2 regions of the Streptomyces sp. NPDC033177 genome follow, and region 1 is predicted to be linked to the other one. Evidence: riboswitches for the same ligand, from Rfam matches in the RefSeq annotation. Region 1 holds a riboswitch; the other holds the start of a gene.

Region 1 (14,286 bases):
ACTCCTTCTGCAGATCGCGGATGAGGTCGAGGATCTGCGCCTGGACGGTGACGTCGAGGGCGGTCGTCGGCTCGTCCGCGATGAGCAGCTCGGGGTTGTTCACCAGGGCCATCGCGATCATGGCGCGCTGGCGCATGCCGCCCGAGAACTCGTGCGGGTAGCTGTCGACGCGCTTGTCCGGCTGGGGGATGCCCACCCGGTCGAGCATCTCGATGGCGCGCCTGCGGGCGACCTTCTTGTCGACCTTGTGGTGGACCCGGTACGCCTCGGTGATCTGCTGGCCGATGGAGTAGTACGGGTGCAGCGCGGACAGCGGATCCTGGAAGATCATCGCCATTTCGCGGCCGCGCAGCTTGCGCACCACGTTCGGGTCCGCACTGAGCAGTTCGGTGCCGTTCAGCCAGATCTCACCGGAAAGCCGCGGCTTACGGCTGCCGTACTGCCCGGCGGTGTGCAGGCCGAGGATGCCCAGTGAGGTGACCGACTTGCCGGAGCCGGACTCGCCGACGATGCCGAGGGTCTTGCCTTTCTCCAGCTTGAAGCTGAGCCCGTCGACGGACTTGACCAGGCCGTCGTCGGTCGGGAAGTGCACCTTGAGATCGCGTACTTCGAGGAAGGCGGTGGGAGCGACCGAATCGGTGACGGGTTCTCCGACCGCCGCTCCGGTCTTGTGCAGTTCGGTCATCCCAGCCTCACTCGCGGGTCGATGACGGCGTACAGAAGGTCGACGACGAGGTTGGCAAGGGCGATCGCGAGCGATGCGCACAAGGTGACGCCGAGGATCACCGGCAGGTCCTTGTTGCTAATGGCCTTGACCGCCTCCAGGCCGAGCCCCGGCAGGTTGAAGGTGGATTCGGTGAGGACGGCGCCGCCCATGAGCACACCGAGGTCCAGGCCGAAGACGGTGAGGATCGGCGTCATGGCGGAGCGCAGCGCGTGCCGCCTGATGACGGTGACCTCGCCGAGCCCCTTGGCACGCGCGGTGCGGATGTAGTCCTCGCCGAGCACTTCCAGCATGGTGGCGCGGGTGAGTCGCGCATACATGGCGGCGTTGAGGAACGCGAGCACGATCCACGGAAGGATCAGGGTCTCGAACCAGATGTTGATCGGGTCTTCCGTGGTGAGGGTGTCCTCGATCTTCACCCAGCCGAGGGTGTGGACGAAGAGCCCCATCGCGATCATGCCGGTGAAGAAGACCGGCAGGGAGACGCCGCCGAGGGCGGTGATCATCGCGGAACGGTCCCAGATGGTGCCGCGCTTGAGCGCGGAGAGCACACCGGTGGCGACACCGGCGACCAGCCACAGCACACACGCGCCGGCGGCGAGCGCGCCGGTGACGGGCAGGGCGTCCTTGAGGGTCTCCCAGACGGGTGCCTCGGTACGGAACGAGTATCCGAAGCAGGGGGCCGGGCAGTGGGTCACGTCGGTCCCGTTGGCGTAGTCACGCCCCATCGGGATGCCCTTGATGAAGTCCCAGAACTGGACGAGCAGAGGGTCGTCAAGGCCCAGTTTGATCCGGATGCCCGCGAGCTGCTCGGCACCGGACGACTTCCCGGCGAAGAGGACGGCGATGTCCTGTCCCGCCCACTTGGGCAGCATGAAGAAGACGGTGAAGGTCGCGAGCAGTACGACCAGCACCATGATGACAACGGCGATCAGGCGCCGGATGAGATAAGCAAGCACTGTGCGCGGCCCGGCGGTGGCCGGGACCCCCTTGTGAGGAGTCCCGGCCATCGCCCGGGGCCATCACCTGCCCTTCGGACTGGCGGGATTCGGCGGTGGGACGGCCTTACGGCGACTGCCTTGCGGCGGGGACTACTTCTTGTCGCTCACACCGAGCGAGACGTAGTCGTAGCGGCCGCTGTACGCGGCGGACGAGTAGACGTTGGTCGCCCGCGAGGAACGCCAGCTGATGTTCTTCTCGTAGATGAAGGGCATCCAGTAGGCCTTGTCGACGATCTCGTGAGCGAGGTCGGTGTAGATCTCACCGGCCTTGTTCGGGTCGACCGTGCCGATCGCGTCGTCGAAGTACTTGTCGATCTTCGGCTCGTCGATCTGCGACTCGTTGTAGTTGCCGTTCTCGTTGATGAAACGGCTGTCGAACAGCGGCTGGGCGTAGCCCTGGCCGGTCGGGAAGTCAGGACCCCAGCCCGCCATCGTCATGCCGATGCCGCGCTTCTTCACGACCGAGGGGGAACCGGTGATGCTGGAGGAGTCGGCGCCGTCGATCTGGTCGACATCGGCGTTGATGTTGACCTTCTTCAGCTGCTCCTGGAGCGCCGTGGCGGCGTCCACCTCGCCCGGCTGGTTGGTGCGCGCCGAGATCTTGGTCGAGAAGCCGTTCGGCTTGCCGCACTCCTTGAGCTGGGCCTTCGCCTTGGCGACGTCCGGCTTGCCCTTGCGCTCCTTGATGCCGTACGGGTCGTAGTCGTCGTGACCCTTGATCGACTTCGGGAAGACGCTGGTGGCGATCTCACCGGCGGCGACCGGGCCACCACGGGTCTTCTGCAGGCTCTGGAAGTCCGTGGCGTAGAAGACGGCCTTGCGGCAGGCCTCGTTGTCGAACGGCTTCGTCTTGGTCACCAGGGCGACGTAACGGACGAAGTCCGTCTGCATGTTGTCGACGTTGCCCTTGTGGTCCTGAATGGCGGTGGTACGACCCGACTGGGTCATGCCGGTGCCATTCATGTCGATGTCGTAGTCGCCTTCCATCAGGCGCTTGTCGTTCTCCTCGAGGTTCGCGGAGATGGTGACCTGGATCTTGTCCGGCAGCGCGGGACGGACCGGGTCGGACGACTTCTTCCAGTTCTTGTTGCGGACGAGCGTGATGCTCTTGCCCGCGCTGTAGTTCTGGAACTTGTACGGGCCGGAGGAGAACGGGCGCTGGGTGTACTTGGCGCCGGTGTCCTCGGACTGCTTGACCGGGGTGCCCGACGGCATCGCGAGCATCTGCTCGAAGTCGCCGTTCTTCTTGGGCAGCTTGAAGATGATGGTGTTGTCGTCCGGCGTCTCGATCGCCTTCAGACCGAGCTTGTCCTTCGACTTGTCCTCGTAGGGGCCCTTGTACTCGCCCTTGGGGTCAAGCGTGGACTTCAGGTAACCGGGGCCACCGGTGATGACCTTGGTCGCCCAGATGCGCTCGATGCCGTACTTGATGTCCTTGGAGGTCAGCTTCGAGCCGTCCTCCCAGGTGAGGCCGTCACGCAGCTTGTACGTGTAGGTCTTGCCGTCGTCGCTGATCTTCGCCGTGGACTCGGCGAGGTCGGGGACGAGCTTGTTGGACGCGGCGCCCGGCTTGGTGTCGTACGTGATCAGCGTGCGGGTGTAGAACCGCATGAAGTCCCACGTCATGCCGTAGTAGGCACGCTGCGGGTCGGCCGAGTCCAGGTCCTGCTTGGCGATGAACTTGAGCGTTCCGCCCTTCTTCGCCGACTTGTTCGCGACCTTGCCGATCGCCGCGTTGTAGCCGGCGCCCTTGCTGTCGTCGTCGTCGCTGCCGCCGCCGCACGCCGTGGTGGTCACCAGCGCCGCCACGACGAGGGCCGCGCCTGCGGTCAACCGTCGTTTAGAGGAACCTGTGGGCATTTCTCGCATCCTCCGAGATTCGGGTCCTTGGCCTTGACTGCCTGAGAACCATGGGAAAAGCCACCTGACGCTGCGGCAGGGGCAAGCCAGTTGGAGCTGTTTACCGAGTTCCCTTGGGGTCCAGGGCGTCGCGCAGCCCGTCACCGAAGAGGTTGAAGGCAAGCACGGTCACGAAGATCGCCAGGCCGGGGAAGACCATGAACATCGGGTCGTGCTCGTACGTCGCGAGCGCGTCCCGGAGCATGCCGCCCCAGGATGCGGTCGGCGGACGTACACCTGCGCCGAGGAAGCTGAGGGCCGCTTCGGTGAGGATGTTGGTGGGGATCATGAGCGTCGCGTACACGGTGATCGGCGCGATCAGGTTCGGCAGCAACTCACGGAAGAGGATGTGCCGTTGGCCGCCGCCGAGGCTGCGGGCCGCTTCCACGTACTCGCGTTCGCGCAAGCTGAGGGTCTGCCCTCGCACGATGCGCCCGACGTAGGGCCAGCCGAAGAAGCCGATCACCAGGATCAGTACGGCGATGCGGACGCCGCTGCCGGTCAGGCCGAGCAGGTCATCGGGGAGGACCGAGACCAGGGAGATCACGAAGAGCAGCTGCGGGAAGGCGAGCAGCACGTCCATGACCCGGCTGATCGTCGCGTCGACCCAGCCGCCGAAGTAACCGGCGATGATGCCGAAGAAGGTGCCGAGCGCCACGGCCACCACGGCGGCGAGGAACGCCACCAGGAGCGAGATGCGGGCTCCGTAGACGATCCGGCTGAAGACGTCGCGGCCCTTGTTGGGCTCCACCCCGAAGAGGAAGTCCGAACTCATGCCGCCGAACGCGCCCTTGGGCAGGTTCGTCAGGTCTTCCAGCTCTTCCTGATGGAACTCGTTGGGCGGGTGGCCCAGCAGGGAGACGATCAAGGGTGCGAAGACGGCGACAAAGACCAGGACGAGCACGGTGATGCCGCCGGCCAGAGCGACCTTGTCCCGCTTCAGGCGGTTCCACGCGATCTGCTTGAGGGACCGCCCCTCGACCTTCTTCACCCCTGCATCAGCTGCGGGAGCGACGTCCGCTGTCGGGTCCGCGTCCGCAGGTGTGTCATGCAATGGTGCCGTCATCGTGGCAGGGACCCCTCTCAACCGGTGGTGACCGGCCCGCACTTGTCGCTGTAGCGATGTGATCAGTCCGTCGTACACAGGGGCGAAGCACCCCTGGTGCGGGAGTCTTCATCGGGGTCGCGATCTGTTACCAGCCTTGACGGTGAATGGATGCGCAACCGTGATGCTGATCGAGGTGTTCCGTTATCCGGACGCACGTGAACGAGGGGCGAACACGGGGCAGTTGGGCCGGAAGGTGCCACGGGAGCCCATAGGCCCCCTCCACCATCAGAACGGACATCATGACGGTCAGGGCAGGTATACGATCCGCGGTGGCCGGTTCAAGGCCCTGCGGGGGAGGGTCGCGGCACCGTTTCAGTACTGCGCGGGGTAGCCGTAACCGCCCGCGGGCGCCGGTGCGGGCTGGGCCTCGCGGTCGTAGAACGGGCGGGCATTGGCGCGCAGCCACATGGCCACCGGGTCATATCCGTCGGACATCGCGACCGTCGACACGGGCAGGCCGTCGGGGACCGCGGCGATCGACTGCTGCATCATCGTGCGCACCCCGTCGACCGACGCCGGCGAGGTGTCGTACACATCGAGGCCGATCGCCAGATACGGGGCGCCGAGCGCGGGCTGCACCCAGGCGCGGCGCAGCGAGCGGACCGCGGGGGTGCGGTGGGCGTTCTGCGTGAGCAGGGCGTAGAACTGGGGGATCTCGATGGCCGGCTCGGTGAGCCTGAGCGGCCCCGCGGGCAGCAGGTCCAGGCCCGACGCGATGCGCCGCAGGTCGAGCCAGGGGATGCCGACGCCGCCGCCGGGGGCGTGCGGGTTGAGCCAGAGGCCGTAGTGGTCGGGGAAGAGGGTGCGGGAGATGTCGAGACCGCCGACCACCTCGTACGAGCGGTTCCAGCCACTGGCGGAGAGCTCCTGGGCCGAGGTCACGCATGGCGCGTAACCGAGGCCCTCGACCTCCATGTTCCCGTACTGCGCGTCGGGGGACCCGGCCTGGCCGTGCCAGAGGAGCATCCACACCTGGTCGGCGGCGAGCGCCCGCAGGAGCGCCTCGTAGGCGTCGTAGCGCCCCGGCGTCACCTGGCGCAGCATGTGCTCGACCTGCCCGGCCGCAGCCGTGCCCGACGCACTCACCCTTAACCGCCCCTTCGCGATGACCCGCTGACCCGGTGGAACTCCGGCTCATGAAACCAGCTTAAGCGGCGATCCTGACACCGACTTGACGTACGGCACCCTCACACACGTACCTGCACATGTCCTTACACACGTCCGTGCTCGTGTCCCGGGGTCCGGCCGAAGAAGGGCCGGACCCGCTCGCGCATCCAGTCGGCGACCGGGTCCTGGGCCACGTCGAGCAGCACCAGGTTCACCGGCCAGGCCACCGGGGCGTGCCCCAGGGCACGGCCCACGGCCTCCATCGGGAGTTCGCGCGCGTTGCCCTCCCAGGAGGTCAGTTCGACGCCGACGAACAGCGAGGGGTCACCGCCCTCGACGCTCGCCAGACAGCGGCGGGCGCTCAGGACGACACCGGTGGCCTCGAACTCGCGGGCCGTGGCGGACAGGAAGTCCACCGGGTCCTCCTGCCAGTCCGGTTCGAAGAGGCGTACGCGGCCGCCGGTCGCGGGGCCGTCCAGCGGGGTGCGCCCGGCGCGGCAGAGCTCGGCGACGGCGGGCGGCGGCAGCGGCACACCGACCATGCCGTCCGGGTTGACCGCGATGCCCAGCTGCGGGGGCAGGCCGCGCGCGAACTCCACGGCGGGCGCCACGGTGCACCCCATCCGCCCGCCGGTGGCCTGCTGGAACTGCTGCTCGGAGCTGAAGACGGGGACATAGGCCTGGCCGTCGATCTCCAGCGTGGGCAGGTCGAGGGTGCCGCTGTCCGGCGCCCCGCCGTTCGGCAGCGGGACCCAGACGTGGCTGCGGCCGAGCACCTCGACGATGCGGGCCCCCGCGGACGCCTGAGGCGCGCCGGGGGTGCCCAGGGATGCCGCGAGCACCTCTTCGAGTTCGTTGCCCGGCCATCCTCCGTACGGATGGGGGTGCGCCTGCGCCGGAATGTCCATCACTTCTAACCCCTGCTCGGTCCCGCTCTGCCTGCGGCACGACCCTAACGCGGCGGGCGGCTCAGGCTCCGAAGCGGCGGGCGGCTCAGCCCCCGAAGCGGCGGGCGGCTCAGGCTCCGAAGCGGCGGGCGGCTCAGCCCCCGAAGCCGATCCCCCGCAGCACCCCGGCCGCCGTCCGGTCCAGGAGCACCGCCGAGCCGCAGCCGCGCGGCAGGTCGCCGCGCTCGGCGGCACCGACGAGCCGGCCGACCGTCCTGCGGTGCCGCGCGAAGGCGTACCGCGACACGCCGCGCCCGCGGGCGAGCTGCCCCTCTATGGCGGTGTCCGGCGGCACGTCGAGCAGCAGCAGGTGCAGGGTCGTGCCGCGCCGCGCGGCCTCGCGGGCCAGCCAGCGGCGCACCCAGGCCTGGGTGCCGCAGTCGTGCACCACGACGCCCTCGCCGGAGCGCAGGGCCTTGCGCAGGCCCGCGTAGTGCGCGAGGCGGACCAGCGGGCGGTACACCGCGTACGGCAGCAGGCCCGGCATGCGGCGGGCCCAGCGGTCACGGGTGTCCTGCGAGTCGATGCGCGGGCCCGCGACGGCTCTGCGCATCAGCGTGGACTTGCCGCTTCCCGGCAACCCGGAGACGACGATCAGGTCGCCCTCGCCGAACGTGAGCCGGTGCGGGCTGTGGCCGGTCCGCTGCCGCAGGTCGCGGACGACGGCCGGCAGGGGGCCGCAGCTCTCCCTGGTGGAGGCGGCGGCCTGTTTGGGCAGGGCCACCCCTGTGTTGGTCGCGTAGACGCTCGTCCTGCGCACCGTGATCGGCCTCCCCTTAGCGGTCACGTACCTGCTTCCCGCAGCTTCCCCGGCAAGTGTAAAGAGAAGGTAATGCGGCACAACAGCATTACTGGACTGGCACTGCCCTGTGACGCAGGCGCGTGCAATGATGTGCGCGCAAACTCCATACAGGCCGTTTGAATCCGCGCGGGAGAGTTCCCGGTGGCCGTCGCACACGACGCACCGGGGCGCCGAAGGAGCAAGTCCCTCCCTTGAATCTCTCAGGCCCCGTACCGCGCGGGCGAGGCACATCTGAAAAGCGGGCCGCCTGCGCGGCTCCACCCAAGGTGCAAGTCATGACCTCCTGTACGAGACATACGGGCGGTCGTGGTGAACCTCTCAGGTTCCGATGACAGATGGGGAGGATCGACCTCGCCCGTCATGCCCCTGGGAGTTCCACGAATGAGTACTGCCCCCCGTCTGACCGCACTCGATGCCGTGCATCGTGCGCTCGGCGCGACCATGACCGACTTCGCGGGCTGGGACATGCCGCTGCGGTACGCGAGCGAGCGCGACGAGCACAACGCCGTGCGCACCAAGGCCGGTCTCTTCGACCTCTCCCACATGGGCGAGATCACGGTCACCGGGCCCGAGGCCGTGGACCTCCTGAACTTCGCGCTCGTCGGCAACATCGGCTCCGTGGGTGTCGGCCGCGCCCGCTACACGATGATCTGTGCCGAGGACGGCGGGATCCTGGACGACCTGATCGTCTACCGGCTCGGCGAGCCCGAGGCCCCCGCGTACATGGTGGTCGCCAACGCCTCGAACGCCCAGGTCGTGCTCGACGCGCTCACCGCCCGCGCCGACAGCTTCGACGCCGAGGTCCGTGACGACCGCGACGCGTACGCCCTGCTCGCCGTCCAGGGGCCCGAGTCCCCCGGCATCCTGAAATCAGTCACGGACGCCGACCTGGACGGGCTGAAGTACTACGCGGGCCTGCCGGGCACCGTCGCGGGCGTGCCCGCGCTGATCGCCCGCACGGGCTACACCGGCGAGGACGGCTTCGAGCTCTTCGTCGCGCCCGGCGACGCCGAGAAGCTGTGGAACGCGCTCATGGAGGCCGGCGAGCCCGTCGGCCTGGTCCCCGCCGGGCTCTCCTGCCGCGACACGCTGCGCCTGGAGGCGGGCATGCCGCTGTACGGGCACGAGCTGACCGCGGAGCTGACGCCCTTCGACGCGGGCCTCGGCCGGGTCGTCAAGTTCGAGAAGACCTCGCAGTCCGACACCTTCGTGGGGCGCGCGGCGCTCGCGGCCGCCGCCGAGCGCGCCGAGGCCGCTCCCCCGCGCAAGCTGGTCGGTCTGATCGCCGCGGGCCGCCGTGTCCCGCGCGCGGGCTTCTCGGTTGTCGCCGACGGCAAGGTCATCGGCGAGGTCACCTCGGGTGCACCGTCCCCCACGCTGGGCAAGCCGATCGCCATCGCGTACGTCGACGCGGCGCACGCGGCTCCCGGCACCGAGGGTGTCGGAGTGGACATCCGGGGCACGCACGAGCCGTACGAGGTCGTGGCGCTGCCGTTCTACAAGCGCCAGAAGTGACACCCCGCACAACAGCCTCGTCCATCAGCACTCCCCCGCGTACAGGAGAATTCAGGTCATGAGCAACCCCCAGCAGCTGCGTTACAGCAAGGAGCACGAGTGGCTCTCGGCCGCCGAGGACGGTGTGGCGACGGTCGGCATCACGGAGCACGCGGCCAACGCGCTCGGTGACGTCGTCTACGCCGACCTGCCCGAGGCCGGTGCCGCGGTGACCGCGGGCGAGACGTGCGGCGAGCTCGAGTCGACCAAGTCGGTCAGCGACCTGTACTCGCCGGTGACCGGTGAGGTCGTCGAGTCCAACCAGGACGTCGTGGACGACCCGTCGCTGGTCAACTCCGCCCCGTTCGAGGGTGGTTGGCTCTTCAAGGTACGGATCACGGAAGAGCCGAAGGACCTGCTCTCCGCGGACGAGTACACCGAGTTCTCCGGCAGCTGAAGCCCCCCGAAGACCCTTAGGGACCACCTGATGTCGCTTCTCAACACCCCTCTCCACGAGCTGGACCCGGACGTCGCCGCCGCCGTCGACGCCGAGCTCCACCGTCAGCAGTCCACCCTGGAAATGATCGCCTCGGAGAACTTCGCTCCGGTCGCCGTCATGGAGGCCCAGGGCACGGTCCTCACCAACAAGTACGCCGAGGGCTACCCCGGCCGCCGCTACTACGGCGGCTGCGAGCACGTCGACGTCACCGAGCAGATCGCGATCGACCGGATCAAGGACCTGTTCGGCGCCGAGTACGCCAACGTCCAGCCGCACTCCGGCGCCTCCGCCAACCAGGCCGCCCTCTTCGCGATCGCCCAGCCCGGCGACACGATCCTCGGCCTCGACCTGGCGCACGGCGGCCACCTCACCCACGGCATGCGCCTGAACTTCTCCGGCAAGCAGTTCAACGTGGTCGCGTACCACGTGGACGAGGCCGGTCTGGTCGACATGGCCGAGGTCGAGCGCCTGGCCAAGGAGAACAGCCCCAAGGTGATCATCGCGGGCTGGTCCGCCTACCCGCGTCAGCTGGACTTCGCGGAGTTCCGCCGGATCGCCGACGAGGTCGGCGCGAAGCTGTGGGTCGACATGGCGCACTTCGCCGGTCTCGTCGCCGCCGGTCTGCACCCGAACCCGGTGCCGTACGCGGACGTGGTCACCTCCACCACGCACAAGACGCTCGGCGGCCCGCGCGGCGGCGTCATCCTGGCCCGCAACAAGGACTTCGCGAAGAAGCTGAACTCCGCGGTCTTCCCCGGCTTCCAGGGCGGCCCGCTCGAGCACGTGATCGCGGCCAAGGCCGTCTCCTTCAAGGTCGCGGCCTCGGAGGAGTTCAAGGAGCGCCAGCAGCGCACCCTGGACGGCGCCCGCATCCTGGCCGAGCGCCTGGTGCAGGACGACGCGAAGGCCGTCGGCGTCGACGTCCTGTCCGGCGGCACGGACGTGCACCTGGTCCTGGTGGACCTGCGCAACTCCGAGCTGGACGGCCAGCAGGCCGAGGACCGCCTCCACGAGGTCGGCATCACGGTCAACCGCAACGCGATCCCGAACGACCCGCGCCCCCCGATGGTCACCTCGGGCCTGCGGATCGGTACGCCCGCGCTCGCGACCCGTGGCTTCCAGGAGGACGACTTCCGTGAGGTCGCCGACATCATCGCCGAGGCGCTGAAGCCGGGCTTCGACGCGGAATCCCTGAAGGCCCGCGTCTCCGCCTTGGCGGAGAAGCACCCGCTGTACCCCAACCTGTAGCATTTTCGTACGCTTTCTTTCGTACGGACCTTCGGGGCACCGCGCACACTGGACACTGAGGACAGTGAGTGCGGTGCCCCGGTCCATGCCCCGGCTCACGCCCTGCTTTCTGCACCGCCCACCCGTCGCCCGCCACCACCCTCAACCGAGGCGCTGTCGCGCCGCTGAATGCTCTGGCAGACAACGGCGTCTACCAACCACCATTGGAGTTTCTCGTGGCCCTCTCGGTCTTCGACCTGTTCTCGATCGGCATCGGCCCGTCCAGCTCCCACACGGTCGGTCCCATGCGCGCCGCCCGCATCTTCGCGAGCCGCCTCAAGAACGAGGGCCTGATGGCCCACACCACCGCCATACGGGCCGAGCTCTACGGCTCGCTCGGCGCGACGGGCCACGGCCACGGCACCCCGAAGGCGGTGCTGCTCGGCCTGGAGGGCGAATCGCCGCGCTCGGTGGACGTGGAGTCGGCGGACGACCGCGTCGAGCAGATCAAGTCGAGCGGCCGCCTCAATGTCCTCGGCATGCACGAGATCGGCTTCGACTTCGACGAGGACCTGGTCCTGCACCGCCGCAAGGCCCTGCCGTACCACGCCAACGGCATGACGATCTTCGCGTACGACCATGAGGGCGCCCTCCTCCTGGAGAAGACGTACTACTCCGTGGGCGGCGGCTTCGTCGTGGACGACGATGCGGTGGCCGGCGAGAACCCGATCGTGCCGGACGACACGGTCCTCAAGCACCCCTTCCGCACCGGCGACGAGCTGCTGCGCCTGGCGTCGGAGACCGGCCTGTCGATCTCCGCGCTGATGCTGGAGAACGAGAAGGCGTGGCGCACCGAGGAGGAGATCCGCTCGGGTCTGCTCGACATCTGGGGCGTCATGCAGTCCTGCGTCTCGCGTGGCATGTCCCGCGAGGGCATCCTGCCGGGCGGCCTCAAGGTCCGCCGCCGCGCGGCCAACTCGGCGCGCCAGCTGCGTGCCGAGGGCGACCCGCTGGCCCGCTCCATGGAGTGGATCACCCTCTACGCGATGGCCGTGAACGAGGAGAACGCGGCGGGCGGGCGCGTCGTGACCGCCCCGACGAACGGCGCCGCGGGCATCATCCCGGCGGTCCTGCACTACTACATGAACTTCGTCCCCGGAGCCGACGAGGACGGCGTGGTCCGCTTCCTGCTCGCTGCGGGTGCGATCGGCATGCTCTTCAAGGAGAACGCCTCGATCTCCGGCGCCGAGGTCGGCTGCCAGGGCGAGGTCGGCTCCGCCTGCTCGATGGCCGCGGGCGCCCTCGCCGAGGTGCTCGGCTGCAGCCCCGAGCAGGTCGAGAACGCGGCCGAGATCGGCATGGAGCACAACCTCGGCCTGACCTGCGACCCGGTCGGCGGCCTCGTCCAGATCCCGTGCATCGAGCGCAACGGCATGGCGGCCGTGAAGGCCGTGACGGCGGCGAAGATGGCGATGCGCGGCGACGGCAGCCACAAGGTGTCCCTCGACAAGGTCATCAAGACCATGAAGGACACCGGTGCCGACATGAGCGTCAAGTACAAGGAGACGGCGCGGGGCGGGCTCGCGGTGAACATCATCGAGTGCTGAGTCCCCCGGCCGCCGGCAGCCTTCAGCGCGCCACGAACAGCGCCTCCGCGCCCACCGGCCGGTACCCCGCCGCCTGGAAGACCCGCACGCTGCGCGCGTTGCCCGGGGACTGCTGCGCCCACACGTGGGACGCGCCGGGCGCCAGGTGCCGGGCGGCGAGGGCCAGCGCGCGGCCGAGGCCCCGGTGGCGTATGTCCTCGTCGACCTCGATGGCCGCCTCCCAGCGCCCGGCGAGCCCCCGGCCGAGGACCAGCACCCCTCCGCCCGCGGACGCCCACACCCGTACGTCGTCGCGGCGCTTGCGGGCCCGTGCCACCCGGGGGTGGTCGGGGTCGTCGATCTCGCGCAGGTCCAGAGCCGGGTCGGGGCCGCCCGGCAGGGCGTCGGCCACGGTCAGGAGGTCGGTGGTGTCCGTCGCGCGGCCGGTGCGGTCCAGGAAGGCGGCGAGGAACAGCGGGTTCATCGTGGCGGCCAGCGGATCGCAGTCCAGCGCGGCGAGGGTGGCGTGCACCCACCGCGGGTCCTCGTCCGTGAAGACCACCGAGTGCGCGGTGAAGGCGAGCACACCGGCGTCGCGGTGACAGGGCTGCGGCACGACGGTGGTCGTGCCGTCGGGCGGCGGGAACCGCCCGTAGGCCGCCGCGTCGAGGATGGTGCCGAGCGTCGCAGGGGTGCTGGCCATGGGCGTACTCCTTGTGATCGCGTCCTCGGACGGCCGATACCCTAACCCTCGTCAGTAGTGCACGAAGAAGGGGTGGATCCGGTGGCGGACATCGAGGAAGCGCGTAAGACGTTCGACCAGTTCGACGCGGACGGCGACGGCTTCATCACGGCGGCCGAGTGGAAGTCGGCCATGGCGAAGATGGGGGACTTCTACGTCACCGAGACGGTGGCCGAGGCCGTGATCGGTACGAAGGACACCGACAAGGACAAGCGCCTCTCCTTCGACGAGTTCTGGGCGAGCCTGAACAAGAAGTAGTGGCGGTGAGCGGGAGGGGCCCGGTTAGCGAGAGCGCCGGGCCCCTCCTGCGTGCTCGGCTCAGCGGGCGTGCCGCGCCGCCCGCACGCTCCACCGCCCGTCCGTGCGCTCGAGCCGCACCGGGTGGTCGAAGCACTTGCTGATCTGGTCGCTCGTCAGTACGTCGTCCACGGCGCCGGAGGCGAGCGCGCGCCCGTCGCGAAGGAGCAGCGCGTGCGTGGTACCGGACGGAAGCTCCTCCAGGTGGTGCGTGACCAGGACCGTGGCGAGCTCGGGATGCGTCTCGCGCAGGGTGTCCAGGCTTTCGAGTAGACCTTCGCGGCCCGCGAGGTCGAGCCCGGTGGCCGGTTCGTCGAGCAGGACGAGCCGCGGGCGCGGCATCAGCGCGCGTGCGATCAGGGTCCGGCCGCGCTCGCCCTGGGAGAGCGTGGGCCAGCGCGCGTCCGTGCGGTGGGCGAGGCCGAGCATGGCGATCAGGTGGTCGGCCTGCTCCTCCTGCTCGGACGTGGGGCGCCAACGGGGCAGCGGTTCCACGCTGTTGGTGAGGCCGGTGAGAACGACTTCGCGGGCCCGCAGTGGTGACCGGAGCGGATGGCGTGGGTTCACATGGCCTACGTACGCGCGCAGATCCCGCAGGTCGACGCTGCCGAGGCGGCGGCCGAGCACCTCGACCGTGCCATGCGTGGGATGGGTGACGGCTCCGCAGAGGCCGAGCAGGGTCGACTTGCCGGCGCCGTTCGCGCCGAGCAGCGCCCAGTGTTCGCCGGGGCGTACGGTGAGGGTGACCTCTTCGAGGATGGGGCGTCCTTCGCGGACGACGGTGACGGTGTCGGCGTGCAGGACGGGGGGCGGCGGTGTCACCGGGTGACCCCCGCCCTGTTCACGGCGGCGA
Region 2 (14,286 bases), on a different contig from region 1:
GGACCAGAGCCGGGCAGCCCTGCGCTTCATGACCCTGTTCAGCGATGAGGCGGGCCGCGCGGTCCTGGAGAAGCACGGCTTCAGGACTGGCGCCGAGGACCCCTCGGAGAAGCTCGTCACGTCGGCCGGCGGCCGCACCCCCCAGCCGTACGGCGACGAGGCGAGCGAGCCGCCCTCCGAGAAGGACCTCCAGGAGACGCTCGGCATGTGGACGATCACCGTCCAGAGCGCCCGGATCAGCACGGTCGTCGATGTCTCGGACTCCATGGGCGAGTTCGTGCCGGGCCGGGGCCAGACCCGGATGGAGGTCACCAAGTCCTCGCTGCTCCAGGCACTCGCGGGGTTCACCGACGAGGACGAGATCGGCCTCTGGGAGTTCGCCACCCTCCTGGACGGCGAACGCGACTACCGCAAGCTCGTGGCCACCGAACGGTTGGGCGACCGCAAGGGCGATGGCACCCAACGGGACAAGGTCTCCGAGGCCTTCGGCGACCTGGCGCCCATCCCGGGCGGCGCGACCGGCCTGTACGACACCACGCTCGCGGCGTACAAGGAAGCCACCTCCACCTACGCGCGCGGCAAGTTCAACGCGCTCGTGGTCCTCACGGACGGCGCGAACCAGGACCCCGGCTCCATCGCGCGCAGCAACCTCATCGCGCAGCTGGAGACCCTCTCCGACCCCAGGCGCCCGGTGCCGCTCATCGCCATCGCGGTCGGCCCGAACGCGGACAAGGAAGAGGTCGTGCAGATCGCGGAGGCGACCGGCGGATCGGGCCACCAGGTCGACGACCCGGCGCAGATCCACGCGGTCATCCTCAAGGCCATCATGGAGGCGGGCAGCCACGGCTGAGCCCGCCCCCGTACACCTCAGCTCAGGACGGCGGGTTCCGGCAGCCCCACCGGCCAGGTGTGCACCGGGTCGCCCGCGTGCATCAGCTCGGCGTAGCGCCGGGTGGTCGCGGCCAGGGCGGCCTCGCGTTCGAGCCCGGTCTCCAGTGCCTGGTGGTATGTCGCCGCCTGCCAGGACGCCCCGTTCACCCGGCGCCTGCACCGCTCCTCGATGACCCCGAGGTAGAAGTCCCGGTCGGCGGGCTCCACGCCCCACGCATCGAGCCCGGCCGCGGCCAGCGGCAACAGTTCGTCGCGTACGAGGGCGACTGCGGGCACCTCCACGATCCCGCCCGACCTGCCCCGCCGCGGCCACTGCAGCCGGGCCTCGATGCCGTCGCGGCACGCGGTGTCGAAGTTGCGGGCCGCGGCGTCGAACGGCAGCCGGGTCCACACGGGCCGGGGTTCCTCGGCGAGGGCGCGTACGACGCCGTAGTAGAAGGCGGCGTTGGCGATGACGTCGGTGACGGTGGGGCCCGCGGGCAGGACACGGTTCTCCACCCGCAGGTGCGGAACGCCGCCCGCGATGCCGTACACGGGGCGGTTCCAGCGGTACACGGTGCCATTGTGCAGGACGAGTTCGGCGAGCTGCGGCACCCGGCCGTCGTCGAGCACCGCCAGCGGGTCCTCGTCGTCCACGAGGGGCAGCAGCGCGGGAAAGTAGCGCAGGTTCTCCTCGAAGAGCTCGTACGCGTCGCTGATCCAGCGCTCGCCGAACCAGGTCCGCGGCCGCACGCCCTGGGCCTGCAGTTCGGGCGGGCGGGTGTCGGTGGACTGCAGGAACAGCGGGGGCCGCGACTCGCGCCACAGCTCACGGCCGAACAGGAACGGCGCGTTGGCGCCGACGGCGACCTGCGCGGCGGCGACCGCCTGGGCCGCGTTCCACACGTCGGCGAACCTGCCCGGGGTGACCTGGAGGTGCAACTGCACCGAGGTGCACGCCGCTTCGGGCGCGATCGAGGCGGACGTGCAGGTGAGCCGCTCCACGCCCTGGATGTCCAGGACGAACTCCTCGCCGCGCGCGGCGACGATCTGGTCGTTGAGCAGCGCGTAGCGGTCGACGTCGGACAGGTTTCCCGAGACCAGGTCGTGGTGTGCGAGTGTCGGCAGAATGCCGATCATCACGATGCCGGCGTTCACCTCGTTCGCTTTTCGGTGGGCGTAGGCGAGGCCGGTGCGCAGCTCTTCGGCGAGACGGTCGAGAACACGTCCGCCCAATCGGTGTGGCGCGATATTGACTTCAAGATTGAACATTCCGAGTTCCGTCTGGAAGTCCCGGCTCGCGATCCGTTCGAGAACCTCGGCATTCAGCATTCTCGGCATGCCGTCGGGCCCCGCGAGATTCAGTTCGATCTCCATGCCCATCAGATTCTTGGGCCGGTCGAACCGTTCCTCGTCCAGGAGCCTCCGCAGCCCCGTCAGACACTCCTTGAGCTTGTTCCTGTACCGGCGCCGCTCGGCCAGGTCAAACGTTCCGGCTACGACCTTCTCCCCCATCGAAGTGTCCCCTCCTCGGATGGGCAGCCAATGATCCGGCCGCTGTGTCTCGGTGGATGATGCCCTGCAATGTGATCGATAACGCCCCGCACATGCCCCTGGCCCAGTACGCTCGTTGCCAAGTCCGAGCGGCACATTCACCAGGCATGGGGTGCGCCGGGGAATCGTCGCATCGACGCCTGGTGAAAAACACCGACGAGAATCGGCCGACCGCTGCCGGGAAGGCGTCCGAGGTCAAACGTACGGGCTCTTCCAGAATCGGGTTAAAGCCCGCAAAATGGCGACCGAATAACGTCTTGCAGGCAATATCGGGTGCGGTTAGACGAAACACTGCCTGAACACGTGTCGTATAAACTCCGCGAACGAGGCAGAGAGTTGGCGCTCGCGGTCCCCAGCCCCCGCCCCTCTGGCCCCGGAGCAGACAGCGACGTCCGCACCTGTCCTCGTTCCACCGTGCCTGTCGAATGAGAGAGGCGACCCATCATGCCGCTGCAAGTCCCCCCGGCTCCCGCGCCCGCCCTGCGCAGCGTCCTCGCGGCACTCGGTTCACCCACCGCCGTACGCGAAGCCCGCACCCCGTCCCTGCGTGCAGCGCAGGGACCCGTGAGCCCCGAACTCCCGTTGCCCGTCCACGTACTTGACCGGATCACCCCGTCGGGCACCGCGCCGACCCGGCTCGCGGGGTGGCGCTTCCTGATCCGCACGGGCGAGCGAGCCGTCGCCGCGGCGGACACGATGCTGACGCCTGACGGGTGGACCTTCTCGCACTTCTTCGAAGGTCCGTACATAGCGTCCACGGAACGCGCCCTCCGTCATGCCGAAGCGATGCCAATGCCGTACCAACCACGACTGTTGTCCGTACCCGAGCTTTACATGCTGACACTCTGGTTGCACGGCGACTGCACCGCGGACGGCGCGGCCGGACATCTCGCGCCCTCGGATGTCCTCGTGCCCCTCGCGCCCGCGCCCCCGGGCATCGCGGCGCACCACCCGCACCGCGCCTCGGAGCTCCTGAAGGTCCTCACGCACCGGATGACCCCGGCACCGCTGCTCGGCTCGCCCGCCTGACCTCGCCGTACGTCTCCGTGCCCCGCCGCCGCCCAGGCCGCGGGGCTCGGCGCGTGATGTGCCCATACGGACTAGCCCGGTATGACCACCCCGAACCACCCGAAGAGACAGTGCAGTTGGGCTGAACCGTCCGGGCGGGTGATACGTCATTAAGCAGTAAGGAGCGCTGCCGCTAAATCCCTGCGGATCGGCGTCCGTAGGGCAACACTGGGACCTGACCGAACTAAACGGGGGGCGGCCATGAACACCGCATCGAGCCGCAAGGCAGACGTCACAGCCATCTCATCGCAGCGAAAGAACCCATCCATGTGCCAGCACCAACCACCGTGCCCGACAGCCGACTCCGCAGACCGGGAAGCCGCGCTCCTCATGGCGAGCCACCCGGAGCAGGGCTGGAGCCTGCTGTGCAACGGCGTCCTCCTCTTCGAGGACACCGGCGAGCTGCTGCCGGACGGCCAGATCATCGCCCCGCATCGACCGCTGGGCACGGACAAGATCATGACCGCCGCCTGACGCGACGGCCGCACGGCACGGACAACAAAGGGGCCGACCCGGAGAGAAAACCTCCGGACCGGCCCCCACGCATGTGCCGACCCCGATGGCCGACCCCGGTATCAGTCCTCGTACGCATCCAGCGGCGGGCAGGAGCAGACCAGGTTCCGGTCGCCGTACGCCTGATCGATGCGGCGCACCGGCGGCCAGTACTTGTCGGCGGCCACCACGCCGGCCGGGAACACGGCCTCCTCGCGTCTGTACGCGTGCTCCCACTCACCGCCGAGCGCCGCCGCGGTGTGCGGGGCGTTGCGCAGCGGGTTGTCCTCGGCGGGCCAGTCGCCGCCGACCTTCTCGATCTCCGCGCGAATGCTGATCATCGCCTCGCAGAACCGGTCGATCTCGACCAGGTCCTCGCTCTCGGTCGGCTCGATCATCAGCGTCCCCGCGACCGGGAACGACATGGTCGGCGCGTGGAAGCCGTAGTCGATGAGCCGCTTGGCGATGTCGTCGACGCTGACACCGGTCGCCTTGCTCAGCGGGCGCAGGTCGATGATGCACTCGTGCGCGACGAGCCCGCCGGGGCCGGTGTAGAGCACCGGGTAGTGCGGCTCCAGGCGCTTGGCGATGTAGTTCGCGGACAGCACGGCGACCTGCGTGGCGCGCTTGAGGCCCTCGCCGCCCATGAGGCGTACGTACGCCCAGGAGATCGGCAGGATTCCGGCCGAGCCCCACGGCGCGGCGGAGATCGGACCGACGCCCGTCTCGGGGCCCGCGGCGGGCTGCAGCGGGTGGTTGGGCAGGTACGGCGCGAGGTGCTCGCGCACACCGACCGGGCCGACGCCGGGGCCACCGCCGCCGTGCGGGATGCAGAAGGTCTTGTGCAGGTTCAGGTGCGAGACGTCGCCGCCGAACTTGCCGGGCTGGGCGAGGCCCACCAGGGCGTTGAGGTTCGCCCCGTCGACGTAGACCTGGCCGCCCGCCTCGTGCACCTGGGCGCAGATGTCGGCGACGTGCTCCTCGAAGACGCCGTGCGTGGACGGGTAGGTGATCATCAGCACGGATAGCTCGTCGCGGTGCTTCTCGATCTTGGCGCGCAGGTCGTCGACGTCGATCTCGCCGTCGTCGGCGGTCTTCACGACGACGACCTTCATGCCGGCCATCACGGCGCTCGCGGCGTTCGTGCCGTGCGCGGAGGACGGGATGAGGCAGACGGTGCGCTGCTCGTCGCCGTTGGCGCGGTGGTAGCCGCGCACGGCGAGCAGTCCGGCGAGCTCGCCCTGCGAACCGGCGTTGGGCTGCAGCGAGACCTTGTCGTAGCCGGTGACCTCGGCGAGCCGCTCCTCCAGCTCACGGATGAGCGTCAGATAGCCCTGCGCCTGCTGGGCGGGCGCGAAGGGGTGCAGCTGCCCGAACTCGGGCCAGGTGACCGGCTCCATCTCCGTGGTCGCGTTGAGCTTCATGGTGCAGGAGCCCAGCGGGATCATGCCGCGGTCGAGCGCGTAGTCGCGGTCGGCCAGCTTGCGCAGGTAACGCAGCATGGAAGTCTCGGAGCGGTACTGGTGGAAGACGGGGTGCGTGAGGTACTCGTCGGCGCGCAGCAGCGCCGCCGGGAGCGAGTCCGCGGTCTCGGCATCGAGCGCCTCGATGTCGCCCTCGACCCCGAACGCACCCCAGATCGCGGTCAGTTGCTTGCGCGTGGTGGTCTCGTCGCAGGCCAGGGAGACATGGTCGGCGTCGACCTGGTGGATATTGACGCCACCCTCGCGGGCCGCGGCGACGAGCGTCTCGGCCCTGCCGGGCACCCGCACGGTCAGCGTGTCGAAGTACGCGCCGTGCACGACCTCGACCCCACCCGCGGTGAGCCCCGCGGCGAGCACGGTCGCGTAGCGGTGGGTGCGCCGCGCGATGGCCTTGAGGCCCTCGGGCCCGTGGTAGACCGCGTACATTCCGGCCATCACGGCGAGCAGCACCTGAGCGGTACAGATGTTGCTGGTCGCCTTCTCGCGGCGGATGTGCTGCTCACGGGTCTGCAGCGCGAGCCGGTAGGCCTTGTTGCCGTCCGCGTCCACGGAGACACCGACGAGCCGCCCCGGCAGGCTGCGCGCGAACTTCTCGCGCACCGCCATGTAACCGGCGTGCGGACCGCCGAAGCCCATCGGGACACCGAAGCGCTGCGTCGTGCCGACGGCGATGTCGGCGCCGAGCTCACCGGGCGAGGTGAGCAGCGTCAGGGCAAGGAGGTCGGCGGCGACGGAGACGATGGCGCCGATCTCGTGCGCCTGCTCGATGAGGGGCTTTATGTCCCGTACGGCGCCGGAGGCGCCGGGGTACTGGATCAGTACGCCGACGACACCGCGCTCGGCGACCTCGGCCGGGATGCCCTCGCTGAGATCGGCGACGACGACCTCGACACCGGCCGGCTCGGCGCGGGTCTGGATGACGGCGATGGTCTGCGGCAGGGCGTCCGCGTCGACCAGGAAGACACCGTCCTTGACCTTGCCCATGCGCCGCGAAAGGGCCATGGCCTCGGCCGCGGCGGTCCCCTCGTCGAGCAGCGAGGCACCGGAGGTGGGAAGCCCCGTCAGCTCGGCGACGACGGTCTGGAAGTTGAGCAGCGCCTCCAGGCGTCCCTGGGAGATCTCCGGCTGGTACGGCGTGTAAGCGGTGTACCACGCGGGGTTCTCCATCACGTTCCGCAGGATCACCGGCGGCGTGAAGGTCCCGTAGTAACCGAGTCCGATCATGGAATCGAGGACCTGGTTACGGTCGGCGAGGGAGCGCAGCTCGGCGAGCACCTCGGCCTCGGTGCGCGCCCCGGGCAGGTTCAGCGCCTCGGCGTTCTTGATCACATCCGGCACGGCGGCCGCGGTGAGCTCGTCGAGCGAGCCGTACCCGACCTGCGCGAGCATCTTGGCCCGCGCTTCCACATCGGGACCGATGTGCCGCTGCTCGAAGGGAATGCCCTGTTCGAGCTCGGAGAGCGGGATACGAGGTGTGGCGGTCATTGCGGAGGCCTCCTGGTCTGACGCGACCTGCGAGGGGCACCACGGCGCGGGTACCCGGACGGCCTCCCCCTCTGTCATCTCAACCTGAGAGTTTCACCGGTCCAAGCCCCGCGAGAGGCGTCGAACCGGCTTTCACCGTCGGTGAGGAAGGGGACCGGACGTGCCCGCCCGACGCCCGCCCTACTTTCCAGAGTGACCTCGTCCGTGCGGTACAGGGGCCTGAGAGATTCCGGGGAGGAGTTGCTCCTTCGGCGCCTCCGGTGTTTCGACCGGAGAGCTCTCCCGCACGGGGTCAGCAGCCAAGCGCCAGCCTACCAGCGAGGACCGTGGCCGTTCCCTCGAGTGGCCACCTGCCCCGAAGTGCTCTTTCGTAGTGATTGCGAACGAACGAGGATGAGTTACGCCCCACTTCGACACGCCTCGACCCGTTGGAGGGCCCGTGCAGACCGACATCGATCCGCGCAATTTGATCGGCCGGAAGGCGTTCGACCGGAACGGGGCCAAGATCGGCACGATCGACGAGGTCTATCTCGACGACGCCACGGGCGCCCCGGAGTGGGCGGCCATACGCACGGGCCTGTTCAGCCGAGACACCTTCGTCCCCCTGGAACCGAGCGAACTCAGGAGCGACGGCACCCTGCACATCCCCTTCGAGCGCTCACTGATCAAGGACGCCCCCGATTTCGGCGTGGGCCGCCACCTCTCCCCCGAACAGGAACTGCAGCTCTACCACCACTACGGCCTGGACATCACACCCCCGCCCTCCACACCACCGCCGGACAAGGACTTCGGCAACATCGCGGGCCGGGACAGCCCCTGACACCCGCATCGGCATCACGGCGGCTCCACCACCGCCTCGGGGGCCGCCACCAGGGGCAACGGCTCCGCGGGCTCGAGCGCCGGATCATCCGTACGGAACGTCCGCACCCGCCCCGGCGCCCTCGACTCGGGCGTCTCGAAGCGCACCGTGACCCGCCCCAGGCCACTGCCCTGCACCCACCCGTGCCCGAACTCGGCATGCCGCACGTCGTGCCCGGCGGCCCACCGCCGCTCGGCAGGAACGACCGGCTCCGCCGCCGTCTCGGCCACGGGCTGCGCCGCGGCCTCACCGGCCCGCTCCTCCTCCGCGTCCTGCTGCGTCTCCAGGGCCTGCGCGGCCTCCGCCTGAGCCTCGGCCTGCGCCTGAGCCTGCGCTTGCGCGAAGAGGTCCTCCTGCGTGTAGTCCGCGAGCCCCGTGACGCCCACCCCGAGGAGCCGCACACCTCCGGTGGTGTCCACGGACTCCAGGAGCCGCGCGGCGGCCTCGCGCACCACCCCGGGGTCGTCCGTGGGCCCACGCAGCGTCTCGGAGCGCGTCAGTGTCGAGAAGTCGAACCGCCGCACCTTCAGGACGATGGTCCGCCCCGAGTGCCCGGCCGCCCGCAGCCGCTCCACGCACCGCTCGGCGAGCCGCGCGACCTCGCCCCTGACCCGTACCCGGTCATGGATGTCGACGTCGTACGTGTCCTCGACGCTGACCGACTTGGATTCCCGCTCCGCCACCACGGGCCGCTCGTCCCGCGCAAGCGCCATCGCGTACAGCGCGCTGCCGTGCGACTTCCCGAGCAGCCGTACGAGCTCGTCCTCGCCCGCCTCCGCGATCTCCCCCACGGTCGTGATGCCGCCTCGCCGCAGATGATCCCCGGTTGCAGGACCGACGCCGGGCAGGGTCCGCACCGACATCGGCGCGAGCAGGTCCCGCTCGGTGCCCGGCACTATCAGCCGCAGCCCGTCGGGCTTGGCCTCCTCCGAAGCGATCTTCGCCAGCATCTTGGACGCGGCGAGCCCGACCGATCCCGCGAGCCCCGTCACCGCCTTGATGTCCGCGCGCAGCCGCTCGCCCACCTCCAGCGCGGACGCCCGGTCGTCGGCCACCCCGCCCGCCTCCAGGTCGACGAATGCCTCGTCCAGGCTGAGCGGCTCCACCAGCGGCGACAGCTCCCGCAGCAGCGTCATCACCTGGTCGCTGATCTCGCGGTAGAGCCCGAAGCGGGGCACCAGATAGGCGGCATTGGGCGCCAGACGCCGCGCCTGCCCCATCGGCATCGCCGAGTGCACACCGAATTTCCGCGCCTCGTACGACGCAGTGGCCACCACGCCCCGCGGTCCGAGCCCGCCCACGACCACGGCTTTCCCGCGCAGACTCGGCTTCGCGGCCTGCTCTGCGGACGCGTAGAAGGCATCCATGTCGAGATGCAGGATCGTGGGCGCGGTTCTCACACCTCTGATGCTGCCCTACGCCACTGACAACGCCGCCTCACACGGCCCTGTTGCGCCGCCTCGCGAGCTCATCGGCGGGGTTCTGACGCACCAGCGTCTCCCCGGTGTCGATCCGCTCCCCGTGCAGCTGCGAGAGAGCCCCCTCCACGTCACGCCACACGACGCCCACGGCGATCCCGAAAATGCCCTGGCCGCCCTGGAGCAGGTCGTGGACCTCGTCGGGCGACGTGCACTCGTAGACCGTCGCGCCGTCGCTCATGAGCGTCATCCGCTCCAGATCCTGGAAACCGCGGTCGCGCAGATGCTGGACCGTGGTCCGGATGTTCTGCAGGGACACACCCGTGTCGAGGAAGCGCCGCACGATCTTCAGGACAACGACGTCCCGGAAGCTGTAGAGCCGCTGGGTCCCCGAACCACCCGCGGACCGCACACTGGGCTCCACGAGGCCCGTACGGGCCCAGTAGTCGAGCTGTCGGTACGTGATGCCGGCGGCCGCACACGCGGTCGGTCCCCGGTAACCGATCTGTTCCTGTTCGGACTGTCCGGACGTGGCGTCCCCGCTCCCCTGAACGCTCCCCTGAACCGCCATCGGCCTCTGCGGAGAGTGACCGGCCGTGCTGCTGTGAAGCGGATACGGCCCACCCATCGCCGTCCCGTCGCCGCTGCTTCTCACGCCGACCTCCGTCCTTGACCTGCCTGCACGACGGTAGGCAGTCACCAGGGGCTCGTCAACGATCGCCACACTCGGCACGCCGAGTGATAATCACCCTAAGAGTGGTTTGCTGTCCCGCACCGCCGGGAAAGGCTAGCCGAATGGTCAGCAGGGCCCCCGGAAACGACGGCCTACTGGCTGTTGGTGCCGAAGTCCTCGGGAGAGATCTGGTCGAGGAACTCGCGGAACTTCTCCACCTCGTCCTCCTGCTCGTCCGGAATCGCGATGCCCGCGTCGTCGAGGACACCGTCGCTGCCGTAGATCGGCGTTCCCGTACGGAGCGCGAGCGCTATGGCGTCGGACGGCCGGGCGCTCACCTCGACTCCACTGGCGAAGACCAGCTCCGCGTAGAAGACACCTTCCCGGAGGTCCGTGATGCGCACCTCGGTGAGCTCCTGACCCACCGCCTCCAGCACGTCCTTGAACAGGTCGTGGGTCAGCGGCCGTGCGGGCGCCATCCCCTGCTGTGCGAAGGCGATCGCGGTCGCCTCCCCTGGTCCGATCCAGATGGGGAGGTACCGGTCGCCTCCCACTTCACGCAGGAGCACGATCGGTTGGTTGGAGGGCATTTCCACCCGGACACCTACGACGTCGAGCTCGTTCACACAGCAACCCTAGGACGTGCCCGGCCGGTTTGGGTAGTCGGGCACCCCCCGAGTCAGGGCAACCGGACCCCGAGCGCCGTCTGCACCAGTGCAGAATGCAGCTTTCCGGTCAGCCCGGCGAGTTCCTTCGTACGGGCCTCCGCATGGGCCCTGGTCTGCGGATTGCGGTGCCGACGCAGCGGCGCGACGACCTGGTCGACCAGGCCGGCCTCACGTTCGGCCGCCGATTTCATGGCGCGCAAATGCCTGGGTTCGATACCGAATCGCCCAAGTTCCACGACGAGCGCGGCGACCGTCACGGCCTCCGCGTCATAACCGCCGTCCGGCAAGGGCACGATGAGCCCGTACGTCTCCCAGTCGGCGAGCTGCTCCGCGTCGATCTCGGCGGCTGCGAGCAGCTCAGCACGGCCCACACGGGCAGCTGTGGGCTCTTCGGTGTCACTCACGCCCCAGGCGTCACCCGGCTCGCGGGGCTGCCCCAGGGAGGGCGTGGAGACCCGCTCTCCGCGCTCCAGGGCGTCCAGGTGTTCCCGGATCACCTTGAGCGGCAGATAGTGGTCCCGCTGCATGCGCAGGACGTGGCCGAGCCGCTCGACGTCCTGGGGGCTGAACTTGCGGTAACCCGAGGGCGTGCGCTCCGGCTCGATGAGCCCTTCCGACTCCAGGAAACGGATCTTGGAGATGGTGACCTCGGGAAACTCGTCACGCAGCGCGTTCAACACGGCGCCGATGCTCATCAGCCGACGGTCCTCGGCGGCGGTGCCGTTCCCGGCACCGCCCCTCGGTGTTTGAAGCATGGACCTTCCTGAGGATCAGATACCGATGCCCCGCTGGCTCGCGTAGAAGACCAGCCGGTACTTGCCGATCTGCACCTCGTCGCCGTTCGACAGCGCGACCGAGTCGATGCGCTCCCGGTTGACGTACGTGCCGTTGAGGCTGCCCACGTCGGCGACGGTGAAGGAACCGTCCCCGAGGCGACGGAACTCCACGTGACGACGCGAGACGGTCACGTCGTCCAGGAAGATGTCGCTCTGCGGGTGGCGCCCCGCCGTGGTCAGCTCGCCGTCCAGCAGGAAGCGGCTGCCCGAGTTCGGCCCACGGCGCACCACGAGGAGCGCGGAACCGAGCGGCAGTGCGTCAACGGCGGCCTGGGCCTCCGGCGAGAGGGCGGGCGAGGCGGTCTGCCCCGTCACCTCCGCGTCGTAGGCCTCAAGGCCCGAGATGGAGATCGTCGAGGTCGTCTCGGACGGACGCTCCGGCGCGGCCCCGGCCCGCAGCGGCGCGCCGCAGTTGGAGCAGAACCGGCTCGCCTCGGCGTTGCGGTTCCCGCACCTCGTACACACCAGGGCCATGGACGGATCCTCCTGCCGCGGCTGCCCCGCGGGGGCATTCGATGCGTACGGATCGGGGGTAAACCCTCCACCCGTACTTGAGGTTGACGGTTCTCCGAAACCTATGCGGCCCGGACCGGCAGGGTCAACAGACGACGCGCCCTGCGCGCCCGAAATGTCACCGCCTGGCCCACCGACCTGGTCACGGAACATCGGGCGCTCGCCGCCCTGCTCCTCGGCATCTCCATGGCGCGGGGCACGGTGCCGGGCGGTGGCGGGATTGCCACTGTCCTCACGTGCGCTCTTGCCGAACAACTTCGCAAACAACTTCACGGGCGATTCCCCTTGACCGAAACAGACCCGCCCGTGGGGCAGGACGAACCCTGATTGCACACACCGGCGTACATCGGCAGCACAGACATCCTCACAACGTCCGTATCCACCAAACAGTTTCCACCACGCACCACGCTTACGGTGCGCCGACCCCCCGCAACCTCATGCCCTTGACCGGCGGCCCCCATGCACCCCCGCCTCACTGCGACGACGACCGAGCGTAGTCAGGCCGCTTCGCCGCTCGCAAGGCGTCCACCACGATCTTCTCCGCTCGCGTCACGGTGGCGGTGGCCTGCTCCTTCTCCAGAGTCTGCACCACTCCACCTGGGATGTTCAGCGCCGGCTCGAGGTCCTGCGGCTTCCCGATCACCTTGAACCGGTACGGCTTGCCGACCTTGCGGCCGTCCACCCGGACACCACCACTGTCCGTATCCGAAAGATAGGTGTTGGCCACTACGCGTACATCATTGATCTGGATGGCCTCGGCACCCGCGGCACGCAGCTCCTGGATGGCGTCAAGCAGCATGTCCGCCTCGACCGACCCCTTCTTGTCATCGATGGTCAGCGTGATACCAGGACCCTGCGCCGCCACGGTGCCCGCCAGAATGCCGAGTTGACGCTCCTTCTCGACCGTCTGCTTGCGGGCCTCCTCGGCCTGGTCCGAGCTGTTCTCAAGACCGGTGCGCTGGTCCTCGAGACGCTGCTTCTCACCTTCCAGACGCTGTGTACGGTCATCGAGTTCATCGAGGATGCGTACGAGATCTTCCTGACGCGCCCCGCGCAGCGCACTGCTGTCGTTGTTGGAGCGCACCTGGATGGCAAGACCGAGCCCCAGCACGAACAACAGCAGGGCCACGATGAGTTGCGGACGCGTGACGCGAGGCGGCCACAGCCCTTGGGCCAGCCGCTGCCGACCGCTGAGCGGGGTCTTCCCGTCCTGAGACTCGTCGTGCCGCGCGTCCTGCGGTTCGTCCCGCTCGGGCGCTGCGCCGTCCCCGGGCTCCGCGGGCACGCTGCGCACCTCCGCGGGCAGTTCCCTGCTCCGGTTGTCGTCGCCCCCGGGCGTCTTCTCCGTACCCATCCGCGTCACGCCCTGAAGACGTGTCGGCGGATGGCGGCGGCGTTGGAGAAGATCCGGATTCCGAGCACCACCACGACACCGGTGGAGAGCTGGGCGCCCACGCCCAACTTGTCGCCGAGGAACACGATCAGGGCTGCCACGACCACGTTCGAGAGGAACGACACCACGAAGACCTTGTCGTCGAAGATGCCGTCGAGCATCGCGCGCAGGCCTCCGAACACCGCGTCGAGTGCCGCCACCACGGCGATGGGAAGGTACGGCTCGACCACGGCCGGAACCTCGGGCCGGACCAACAATCCGGCCACGACTCCCACGACGAGGCCCAGTACGGCGATCACGATGTGCCCTTTCCTGCCTTCGGCTCTGCTGTACGTACGGTCACACTCGGTGCTGCCGGCAGTCGGACATCATCCTGGACGGAAATGCTGGTCCTGACACCGAAGTTCTCCTGCAGAGCATGCAGATACTGACCGTCGCGACTGTTCTGGAATCTGGTGCTCAAGTTCTGTCCGTCGCCTACGGCAAGCACCGTATACGGCGGCACCAGCGGCTTGTTGTCGACCAGTATCGCGTCCCCCGCGGCCCTGATCGCCGACAGCGCCGTCAGCCGCTGGTCGTTGATGGCGATCGCCTCCGCGCCGGACTGCCACAGGCCGTTGACGACTCGTTGCATGTCACGGTCGCGCACCCGACCGGTGTCGGAGAACCCCGCGCTCTCGCGCGGCCCGCCCCCGCCCTGGTCGGCTTCTTTGGCGTCGTCCACCACAAGCTTCACGCCGGTCCCATGGACCTTGGTGGCACCGGAGAGCAGGGACACCAACTCGCCCTTGCTGCCCCCGTGTTTCTTCAGCGCCTCACGCTGCCGCTCGCCCACGTCGTCGCGGAGCGTCTCGACGTCCCCTTCGAGCTCGTCGGCGTCCGAGGTCGCCGACTCGATCCGGTCGATGAGCTCCGCGCGCTCCTTGGCGACGACCGGAGCCGCTATCCGCGCCTGCGCGGCACCCACCGTCAC

The links. A riboswitch is a leader RNA that binds a small molecule or an ion and turns the genes downstream of it on or off. The one in region 1 is predicted to bind glycine.
Region 2: it holds a riboswitch for glycine, as region 1 does, so the genes downstream of both, gcvP (aminomethyl-transferring glycine dehydrogenase) here and gcvT (glycine cleavage system aminomethyltransferase GcvT) in region 1, are expected to answer to the same signal.

The regions. Positions count from the first base shown of each region.
Region 1 covers NZ_JBVIPS010000013.1:34,079-48,364, reverse strand. Annotated here, with positions in the region: gene ACZ5U5_RS36700 (ABC transporter ATP-binding protein) at 1-685, opposite strand, end outside; gene ACZ5U5_RS36695 (ABC transporter permease) at 682-1,683, opposite strand; gene ACZ5U5_RS36690 (ABC transporter substrate-binding protein) at 1,816-3,585, opposite strand; gene ACZ5U5_RS36685 (ABC transporter permease) at 3,686-4,690, opposite strand; gene ACZ5U5_RS36680 (enhanced serine sensitivity protein SseB C-terminal domain-containing protein) at 5,045-5,818, opposite strand; gene ACZ5U5_RS36675 (enhanced serine sensitivity protein SseB) at 5,944-6,747, opposite strand; gene ACZ5U5_RS36670 (AAA family ATPase) at 6,881-7,552, opposite strand; glycine riboswitch at 7,706-7,813, shown strand; glycine riboswitch at 7,814-7,933, shown strand; gene gcvT (glycine cleavage system aminomethyltransferase GcvT) at 7,970-9,103, shown strand; gene gcvH (glycine cleavage system protein GcvH) at 9,162-9,539, shown strand; gene glyA (serine hydroxymethyltransferase) at 9,570-10,829, shown strand; gene ACZ5U5_RS36650 (L-serine ammonia-lyase) at 11,045-12,415, shown strand; gene ACZ5U5_RS36645 (GNAT family N-acetyltransferase) at 12,438-13,097, opposite strand; gene ACZ5U5_RS36640 (EF-hand domain-containing protein) at 13,179-13,394, shown strand; gene ACZ5U5_RS36635 (ABC transporter ATP-binding protein) at 13,455-14,255, opposite strand; gene leuA (2-isopropylmalate synthase) at 14,252-14,286, opposite strand, start outside.
Region 2 covers NZ_JBVIPS010000001.1:1,306,198-1,320,483, forward strand. Annotated here, with positions in the region: gene ACZ5U5_RS05960 (substrate-binding domain-containing protein) at 1-850, shown strand, start outside; gene ACZ5U5_RS05965 (glutamate-cysteine ligase family protein) at 868-2,385, opposite strand; gene ACZ5U5_RS05970 (hypothetical protein) at 2,869-3,453, shown strand; gene ACZ5U5_RS05975 (DUF5999 family protein) at 3,760-3,966, shown strand; gene gcvP (aminomethyl-transferring glycine dehydrogenase) at 4,068-6,953, opposite strand; glycine riboswitch at 7,151-7,248, opposite strand; gene ACZ5U5_RS05985 (PRC-barrel domain-containing protein) at 7,393-7,773, shown strand; gene ACZ5U5_RS05990 (DNA polymerase IV) at 7,788-9,212, opposite strand; gene ACZ5U5_RS05995 (MerR family transcriptional regulator) at 9,250-9,885, opposite strand; gene ACZ5U5_RS06000 (bifunctional nuclease family protein) at 10,056-10,529, opposite strand; gene ftsR (transcriptional regulator FtsR) at 10,583-11,326, opposite strand; gene ACZ5U5_RS06010 (FHA domain-containing protein) at 11,342-12,310, opposite strand; gene ACZ5U5_RS06015 (DUF881 domain-containing protein) at 12,393-13,274, opposite strand; gene ACZ5U5_RS06020 (small basic family protein) at 13,280-13,612, opposite strand; gene ACZ5U5_RS06025 (DUF881 domain-containing protein) at 13,609-14,286, opposite strand, start outside.